DNA from 2 places in the Buttiauxella sp. JUb87 genome. Region 1 is predicted to be linked to the other one. Evidence: predicted binding sites of a transcription regulator. Region 1 holds the regulator's gene; the other holds the start of a gene.
The links. Region 1 encodes PurR, which represses purine synthesis genes. Its sites were predicted from a motif close to CANGCAAACGTTTGCNTG; they were not measured.
Positions count from the first base shown of each region.

Region 2: the regulator PurR is predicted to act here: its motif matches at 2,237-2,254, upstream of EC843_RS21530 (NCS2 family permease).

Region 1 is NZ_SNVY01000001.1:602,185-607,073, reverse strand. It holds gene cfa (cyclopropane fatty acyl phospholipid synthase) at 1-365, opposite strand, end outside; gene punC (purine nucleoside transporter PunC) at 664-1,857, opposite strand; gene punR (DNA-binding transcriptional activator PunR) at 1,973-2,884, shown strand; gene purR (HTH-type transcriptional repressor PurR) at 2,923-3,948, opposite strand; gene sodB (superoxide dismutase [Fe]) at 4,387-4,889, opposite strand, start outside.
Region 2 is NZ_SNVY01000010.1:65,315-70,203, reverse strand. It holds gene EC843_RS21550 (YjcB family protein) at 1-51, opposite strand, end outside; gene soxS (superoxide response transcriptional regulator SoxS) at 204-527, opposite strand; gene soxR (redox-sensitive transcriptional activator SoxR) at 599-1,054, shown strand; gene EC843_RS21535 (glutathione S-transferase) at 1,352-2,014, shown strand; gene EC843_RS21530 (NCS2 family permease) at 2,394-3,743, shown strand; gene EC843_RS21525 (Na+/H+ antiporter) at 4,003-4,889, shown strand, end outside.

The sequences.
Region 1 (4,889 bases):
AGATCATAATGTTCTTTACCGACAATCCAGGCGCGTTTTTTGGATTGCAGATTTAATATTCGGGCTGCAGCAATGCGCAGGGTGTCTTTTAAATGGCGGGGGAGTTGATTCTCAAGTCCGGCACGGATGGTGTTATTGAAAAATATATCCAGCCGTTCGCAGTCCCACCAGCCGTCCATATAGCTTTCACCCAGCCCGAGGGTGCCTTCTTGCAGCACGCGCTTAAAAAAATCGGGATGCTTAACCTGGATATCGAAAGGGCGCGGGCCGTTAATTTCCACGCCAGCCTGCGTGAGCATTTCGCTCACGATTCGATACCACGGGTTATTTCTTATGCTGACTTCTTCTATACACGATGAACTCATAGCTTCTCCATCACCATTGTGAGAGGAACCTTAAAACAGCGTAGACGCTATTTTGGGCATGTGAGAAATGTCACGGAAAATACCGCGAGCCTGATATCCGACGTAGAACAGAGAAAGGGGGGCGAGAGCCCACAAAAAAAGCTTCTAAAACAACAAACGGGAGCACAAAGGCTCCCGTCAAAACGTCATTATTATTGTGCTGACGGTCAAGCCGTAAATAAGTATAGGCTCGCCCAGGCGGTGATTCAATGAAATATTGTTAGCAAGCTAACTACATTGCTGTCACGCAAACGATACATTAATGTGCATCGGATTCAGCAGGTTGCCAGACTTTGACATGACTACGGCGTTGCAGCAAGTAGCCCAACATGGCTAAGACGATGGTCACCAGCATGACGCTGGTGGTGGTCAACAACGGGGTTGCGACCAACCATGACACCATCAAACTTGCCAGGAAGCACAAACCTAATTGCAGCGTATTTTGCAATGCAGCTGCTTTACCGGTGGCCTGTGGGAATGGCAACAAGGCTGAAGCAACGACGATCGGGTAAATCGCACCATTAGCAATCGCCATCACGCAGAATGGAATCAATAGCAGCGTGAGGCTGGCATGGCCGCTGACCGCCACACCCCAGGTACCGAAAATGCTCAGGGTGTAGAGCGCAAGTAACCATGGCAACATTTGCTTGCCTTGCCATTTTTGCAGCGCGCTACGGCAGCCGTAGCCGCCAATCAAGAAGGCGATGGTTTGCGGCACATAACTCAGGCCAATAACCGCCGGGCTATAACCCATATCGTTAAGAATGAATGGCGAACCGGTCAGCCAGGCAAAGAAGCTGGCGGAGCAGGCGGCATAAATCAATACGTTCCCGCTGTACACGCGTGAGCGCAGCAAAGAGGTAAAGCTGACTTTATTATCTTCGGTTTGCGGATGGTGCTGAGTGCGGGGTTTCAGACGTAAAGTCGGGATCATCAGCACCAGCGTGATGGCAAACAGAGTGGCGAAAATCGCCTGCCAGTCAAAGTGAGTCAAAATCCAGCTACCGAGCAGCGGTGCCAACGCCGGAGACAAGCCAACCAGTGGCATAATGGTGGCGAAAATACGGTTAGCGCGATTCGCCGGATAGTAATCGGTCACCAAAGCTTGCCAACTGACGGCCGCAGAACAGACGCCAACCGCCTGAACAAAACGCAGTACCAGTAGCGCGGTGGCGCTTTCAACCCACAGCATGCCAATACAACCGATGGCGAACAGGCTCAAACCCGCCAGTAATACCGGTTTACGACCGAAGTGGTCTGACAATGGACCCCACATCAACTGGGCAAACGCAAAGCCGGCAAGGAACAGACTCAGGCTGGCACTGACGGCAGAGGCGTCGGTCTGTAAATCTTGCTGAATGGCAGCGAAAGCAGGCAGATACATGTCTGTGGCGAGGAACCCCAGCACACTTAATCCGGCCAGCCAGATAAGAAATCCTTTTGATGGTTGCATAATTTTCTCTTGTTTTATCTTGCAGGTTAATCGCCGCGAGAGTGTACGGAGTGCAATTACGCTTGTGAAACGCTAATATTTGTAGGTTGCGTTCAAAAAATTTGTGAGCAAAGAAATGTGGTCAGAATACTCGCTGGAAGTCATCGATGCGGTAGCGCGCAATGGCAGCTTCAGCGGTGCAGCACAAGAGTTGCACCGCGTTCCGTCTGCCATTAGTTATACGGTGCGGCAACTCGAAGATTGGTTAGCCGTTCCGCTATTCGAACGTCGTCATCGGGATGTTGAATTAACCCCTGCTGGCGTCTTTTTTCTCAAAGAAGGCCGCTCTGTTATCAAAAAAATGATGACGACACGGCAACAGTGCCAACAGATCGCCAATGGATGGCGCGGTCACCTGGCGATTGCAGTTGATAACATTGTAAAACCGGAGCGAACGCGGCAACTGGTGCTGGATTTCTATCGCCATTTTCCTGATATCGAATTACGTATCTTTCAGGAAGTGTTCAACGGCGTGTGGGATGCGCTGGCGGATGGACGCGTAGAAGTGGCGATTGGCGCGACTCAGGCGATTCCGGTTGGGGGGCGTTATGCCTTCCGTGATATGGGAACGTTGAGCTGGCGTTGCGTGGTGGCTTCCTCGCACCCACTGGCACAGTGCGACGGGACGTTAAGCGATGATGACCTGCGTGCCTGGCCATCGCTAGTTCTGGAAGATACTTCGCGTTCATTACCAAAACGAATTACCTGGCTGTTAGATAACCAGCGCCGCGTGGTAGTGCCTGATTGGGCGTCCGGTTCGGATTGCTTGAGCGCGGGGTTGTGTATCGGCATGGTGCCGTTACATATTGCCAAACCGTGGGTTGCTTCAGGGAAATGGCGCGAATTAACGCTGGATAATCCATTCCCTGACGCGGCATGTTGCCTGACATGGCAGCAAAACGATGCATCGCCAGCGTTGGCCTGGCTGTTGGATTACTTAGGCGATAGTGACACGATGAATCAGGAGTGGTTACAGGAGCCGCTGTAAGTCTGCTGGATGTCGCTTGCGCGACATCCGACACACACTTAGCGGCGATAATCGCGAAACGGGCCATCAGCCACAGAGCGGCGTTCAATCAGACGCGGGTGAACCTCAATCGACTGCGACTCTTCGCGTTTGTTGACGATTCTATCCAGCAGCATATTAAACGCCGTTTCCCCTAGCGAATCTTTCGGCTGGTGGATGGTGGTCAATGCTGGTGAGAAGTAACGCGCGTTGCGTACGTTGTCGTAACCGATAACGGAAATATCCTGCGGCACGCGCAGCCCCATTTCATCAGCAGCGCAAATAGCACCCATCGCCATAATGTCGCCGCCACAGAATACCGCTGTTGGGCGATGAGACTGGCCGATGATCTGCTGCATGGCGCGGTAACCTGATTCAGGTTCAAAGTCACCCTGAACAATCCAGTTTTCCGGAATGGAAATTCCCGCTTCTTCCAGTGCTTTCATAAAGCCTGCATGGCGGCCGCCACCGGTGTTACGTTCCATTTGCCCGGGAATGGCGCCAATTTCGCGGTGGCCGCGTTCAATCAAATAACGTCCAGCAAGATAACCGCCGTGGAAAGCGTTATCGACCACGGAGTCGGTGAAATCGGCACGAGCCTCGCCCCAGTCCATCACCACCATAGGGATGTGACGGTACTCTTCAAGCATGGTGAGCAATGATTCAGGATATTCAGAGCACATCACTAACAGGCCATCGACACGCTTTTGTGCCATCATCGATAAGTAAGCGCGCTGCTTTTCAAAGTTGTTGTGCGCGTTGCCCAAAATCAGGGTGTAGCCTTTTTCAAAGCAGCTATTTTCCACCGCTTCGATTATCTCGGCGAAATAGGGTGCTTCACTGGAAGTGGCAAGCAGACCAATCGTTTTGGTGTGATTAACTTTCAGGCTTCGTGCTACGGCGCTTGGCGAGTAGTGCAATTCTTTAATTGCTGCCCACACCGCATTGCGCGTTTCTTCCGCCACAAAACGGGTTTTGTTAATCACATGTGATACGGTTGTAGTGGAAACGTTTGCGCGCTTCGCCACGTCCTTGATTGTCGCCATTAAAATTCACTCCGGGCTATATCGTAAACCCTTGATTGCTATTATGTTAAACGTTTGCGTACGCTGACTCCACAGGCAACATGATGGTTGCAGGTATGCCGGGATTGCGACATAAAACGGGAGGAGGGCATTGAATTGACGATACGCAACAAATTAGCGAGGGATTTTGGCCTATCCAGGCGAAAAGTGGAAGAGGGAAAATTGATATCAGATTAAAACCTGGAGGATTTTTATCTCTGGTTGTGGGAAAATCACCCTGACACATCGATTGTATGGATATAAAAGGAGTTTAATGATGAGCACCGATTTGAAATTTTCAATCACGACGACGGTAATTGTTTTGGCTTTGATTGTTTTCGGCGCACTAACTGCCGTACTGCACTGATTTTTACGCTTTGATCAAGATGGGCCGCAAATCGCGGCCCATTTACTTTTGCATTAAGCTGCTAAATTCTTCGCAACAAACGCCCAGTTCACCAGCGCCCAGAAATGCTCAAGGTAGCCAGCACGAGCATTGCGGTAGTCGATGTAGTACGCATGTTCCCACACATCCACAGTCAACAGCGGTTTAGCTGCAGTCGTCAGTGGGGTGCCAGCGTTAGAGGTAGAAACAATCGCTAATGCGCCATCTTCCTGTTTAACCAGCCATGTCCAGCCAGCACCGAAGTTCTTGATAGCAGCATCAGTAAATTGCTGCTTGAACTCAGCGAAGCTACCAAAAGATTTATTGATGGCTTCCAGCAGTTCGCCAGTTGGCTCGCCGCCAGCATTTGGTGCCAGGCAGTTCCAGTAGAAAGTGTGGTTCCAGACCTGAGCGGCGTTGTTAAATACGCCACCTTCGGAAGTACGAACGATCTCTTCGAGGGTTTTACCCTCAAACGCGCTGCCTTTAACCAGATTATTCAGGTTAGTGACATAGGTTTGATGGTGTTTACCGTAAT
Region 2 (4,889 bases), on a different contig from region 1:
ACTGACTAAAGGCCAGCGCATTAGCAAAACGCTGGTTGTGATTGCCGCCATGAATCTGTGCCTCGGAACGAAAATGTAAGAGAATTCCTGTTTCACAGGATTTGTGAACTATATCACAATCGTTCTTTTAATAGCCACTTGCGCAGCACATTTTCTGTTCCGTTTTTTCGATGAACTCAGGTACAAATATTTAGCTGACAGCGTCAGGCGTGATGGCGATAGTCGGTTGGTGTGCGGTCAAACTCACGGCGGAAAACGCGTGAAAAAGTCTGCTGAGACACGTAACCGTAATCCATCGCGATATCGAAAATCGGGCGCTGAGTGTTGCGTAACTCTTTCGCCGCCATCAGTAGTCGGCGCTGACGAATGTATTCACCCAACGTCTGGCGTTTCACGGTACGGAACATCCTTTGTAGATACCATTTTGAATAACCAGATTTTTTTGCCACAGCGTCAATGCTCAGCGGCTGATCAATGTGATCGTCAATCCATTCAGTCAATGTTTGAATAATATCCTGGTGTGCCATAAACCATCCCCATAGCCGGATTTGTTGGCAGCGAGTATAATTCCTCAAGTTAACTTGAGGTAAAGAGCAAAATGGAAAAGAAATCACCGCGCTTTAAATCATTACTGAGTCCGGGAGAAGTGGCGAAGCGTAGCGGCGTCGCCGTGTCTGCGTTGCACTTCTATGAGAGCAAAGGGTTAATCAAAAGCGTACGAAATAGCGGCAACCAACGGCGCTACACGCGTGATGTGCTGCGAAACGTGGCGATTATTAAGATTGCCCAGCGCATAGGTATTCCACTGGCGACGATTGGTGAAGAATTTGGTGTGCTGCCTGATGGGCATAAAATTAATAAAAACGACTGGAAAAAGATGTCGTCACAATGGCGTGAAGAGCTGGAGCGGCGCATTCATACATTAACCGCATTGCGGGATGAACTGGATGGCTGCATCGGTTGCGGCTGTTTATCGGGTGCCGATTGTCCATTGCGCAATCCTGGCGATAAACTCGGTGAGCAGGGGACGGGCGCGCGTCTTCTTGAGGATTAACACTGGCGTGAAGCGATGGAATGGCAGGCAAAACTAAAGCGCCCAACTTCGGCGCTTTAGTTTGTTCCCGGTCTTTGTCTTTCGATCTATCCCGCTTTTCGCAAGGAGGGTTTCCCCCGACATCAGCGTCCCTCAATCACACATTCTCAGGAGGTTCCGGATTGCGCTGACAACTTAATTGTAGATCCCTTCGGCCAGGTTTCAAGGTGATTTGCATCTTTTTTGTACAGTTCTAATACTTCACTTTTTGCTCATTTACCTATAGTTAACTCATCTTGTTAAACAGAAGGTTGACTCATGCTTATCGTCCATCACCTCAATAACTCCCGCTCGCAGCGTATTTTATGGATGCTTGAAGAACTGCAAGTGCCGTACCAGATTGTTCGCTATCAGCGCGAACCGACCATGCTGGCACCTGAGTCATTAAAATCTGTGCACCCGTTAGGGAAGTCGCCAGTGGTGGAAGATAACGGCAATATTCTCGCCGAGTCAGGGGCAATCATTGAATATCTGCAAGAAACCTACGATTTAGAAAGCCGCTTCAAACCGATTTCCAGCCAGGAAAAACTGCGTTATCGCTTTTGGCTGCATTACGCCGAAGGATCGTTAATGCCATTGCTAATGATGAAACTGGTTTTCGGCAGCCTGGGAAAAGAGCCTGTTCCGTGGTTACTGCGTCCGGTTGGTAATCTACTGGGGCAAGGTGTGCAAAAGGCCTATCTGAATAAACAGATTATGACCCATGCGCGTTATCTCGAAGATTCGCTACAAAAAAATCCGTGGTTTGCAGGCCAGGCGTTTAGTGCGGCAGATATACAGATGAGTTTCCCGGTTATCGCGTTGCTCTCTCGCGGCGGCATCAACGATTTACCGAATCTCCAGAATTGGCACAGTAAAGTGCAAATGCGCCCTGCCTGGCAGAGAGCAATTCAGCAAGGTGGGCCGTTCGAAATCCCTTAATTCCTTCTATCGAAAAATCCTATGAGTCAGGAAAATATATAACCAGTATCTTGCATCATTGTTGCTAAATTGCGCATTGACGATAACGTTTGCGCATGAGGTGGCGATAATTTCGCCTGCTAACGCTTTTTTCCGCAAAAAGCGGCAAAGTTCGGTTGAAAATCCATGTAAGAAGGCCGGATAATCGTTTGCCTTAATTTTGACGCTCAGTTTGTATGCGCGGAGTTAAACGTTTGCTTTTTTTGTGACGCCCCTTTTTTGTCGCAAACGCAGCACAGGGATCAATTCGTATTCTTTAAGAATTTGAACGTTTAATTGGCAGCGGTCTGCCAACCACGCATACCAACGTAATCATAAAAATCTCAGGGGATTTTTCACTATGTCTAATCATTCTCCGCGTGCAACCGGCGGTCTCGATGCCTGGTTCAAAATATCTGCACGTGGCAGTACCGTTCGTCAGGAAGTGGTGGCGGGTTTAACCACTTTCCTCGCGATGGTGTACTCCGTGATCGTCGTGCCGGGCATGCTCGGTAAAGCAGGTTTCCCTCCTGCGGCGGTCTTTGTGGCAACTTGCCTGGTCGCCGGTGTTGGCTCTTTGGTGATGGGCCTGTGGGCAAACCTGCCGCTGGCCATTGGTTGCGCTATTTCACTGACTGCCTTTACCGCATTTAGCCTGGTATTAGGTCAACACATCAGTGTGCCTGTTGCTCTGGGTGCCGTTTTCCTGATGGGTGTGCTGTTCACCATCATCTCTGCAACCGGCATTCGTAGCTGGATTTTGCGTAACTTACCGATGGGTGTTGCGCATGGCACGGGTATTGGTATCGGCTTGTTCCTGCTGCTGATTGCAGCAAACGGAGTCGGCCTGGTTATCAAAAACCCGCTGGATGGCTTGCCCGTTGCACTGGGCCATTTCGCCAGCTTCCCGGTCATCATGTCTTTGATTGGCCTGGCGGTCATCATCGGTCTGGAAAAGCTGAAAGTCCCTGGCGGCATTCTGCTGACCATCATCGGTATTTCTATTTTTGGCCTGATTTTCGATCCAACCGTGCATTTCTCTGGCATCTTCGCGATGCCATCGCTGAAAGATGAAGCGGGCAATTCACTGATTGGTAGCCTGGATATTATGGGCGCGCTGAATCCAGTGGTGTTACCGAGCGTTCTGGCGTTGGTGATGACGGCGGTATTCGATGCAACCGGCACCATCCGTGCTGTCGCGGGCCAGGCAAATCTGCTGGATAAAGACGGTCAAATCATTGATGGCGGTAAAGCACTGACTACCGACTCCCTGAGCTCCGTGTTCTCAGGCCTGGTGGGTGCAGCGCCAGCGGCCGTTTACATCGAGTCTGCGGCAGGTACTGCGGCGGGCGGTAAAACCGGTCTGACAGCCATCACCGTCGGCGTGCTGTTCCTGCTGATTCTGTTCCTTTCTCCGCTCTCTTATCTGGTTCCTGCTTACGCCACCGCTCCGGCGCTGATGTATGTGGGTCTGCTGATGCTGAGCAACGTGGCAAAAATCGACTTCGCTGATTTCGTTGATGCCATGGCTGGCCTGATCACTGCGGTATTCATCGTGCTGACCTGTAACATCGTTACCGGCATCATGATTGGCTTTGCATCGCTGGTCATTGGCCGCGTTGTTTCTGGTGAATGGCGCAAGCTGAACATCGGTACCGTGGCTATCGCAATCGCCTTAGTCGCATTCTATGCCGGCGGTTGGGCAATTTAATTTTACTCGTCATACTTCAAGCTGCAGGGTTGTTGGCTGCACTCGCGAACCCCAGTCACTTACTTTAGTAAGCTCCTGGGGATTCGCTCTCTTGCCGCCTATCTGCAACTCGAATTATTTAGAGCAAAAACTCTGAATACTCCTGCCAAAACCAATCAAATCTTTTCCTGTTTCCTTCCTGTGTAAAAAGTTGTTTTACTATTGGGTATAACAACATCCTGCAAAAAGGGTTTTACAAAACACTGCGACTAAGGAAAGCATGGAAATCTTCTTTACTATTCTCATCATGACCCTTGTGGTTTCGCTCTCTGGTGTGGCTACACGTATGCTGCCGTTCCAGATCCCGCTTCCGTTAATGCAAATTGCGATAGGTGCCGTGCTTGCCTGGCCTCACTTCGGTTTGCATGTTGATTTCAATCCGGAACTCTTTCTGGTGCTGTTTATTCCGCCATTGCTGTTTGCCGATGGCTGGAAAACACCGACCAACGAATTTCTTCGTCACGGGAGGGAAATCATTGGCCTGGCGCTGGTTCTGGTGCTGGTCACTGTGGTCGGCATTGGCTTCCTGATTTACTACCTGGTGCCAGGCATTCCGCTACTTCCGGCATTTGCTCTGGCGGCGGTGCTTTCACCGACCGATGCCGTGGCGCTTTCCGGTATCGTCGGAGAAGGGCGCATTCCTAAGAAAATTATGGGGATATTGCAGGGCGAAGCGCTGATGAACGACGCATCCGGCCTGGTATCGTTAAAAATGGCCGTCGCGGTGGCGGTTGGGTCGATGGTCTTTAGCGTCGGCGGAGCGACCTTCGAGTTCTTCAAAGTGGCGATTGGCGGCCTGCTGGCGGGGATTGCCGTCAGTTGGCTGTACGGAAAATCACTGCGCCTGATGAGCCGCTGGAGCGGTGACGAACCCGCCACGCAAATCCTGCTGCTGTTACTGCTGCCGTTTGCTTCTTACCTGATTGCTGAACACATTGGCGTTTCCGGCATCCTGGCCGCCGTGGCCGCCGGTATGACGATCACCCGTTCTGGTGTGTTGCGCAGTGCTCCACTGGCGATGCGCCTGCGTGCCAATAGCGTCTGGGCGATGCTCGAGTTTGTGTTCAACGGCATGGTGTTCTTGCTGCTGGGCCTGCAATTACCAGA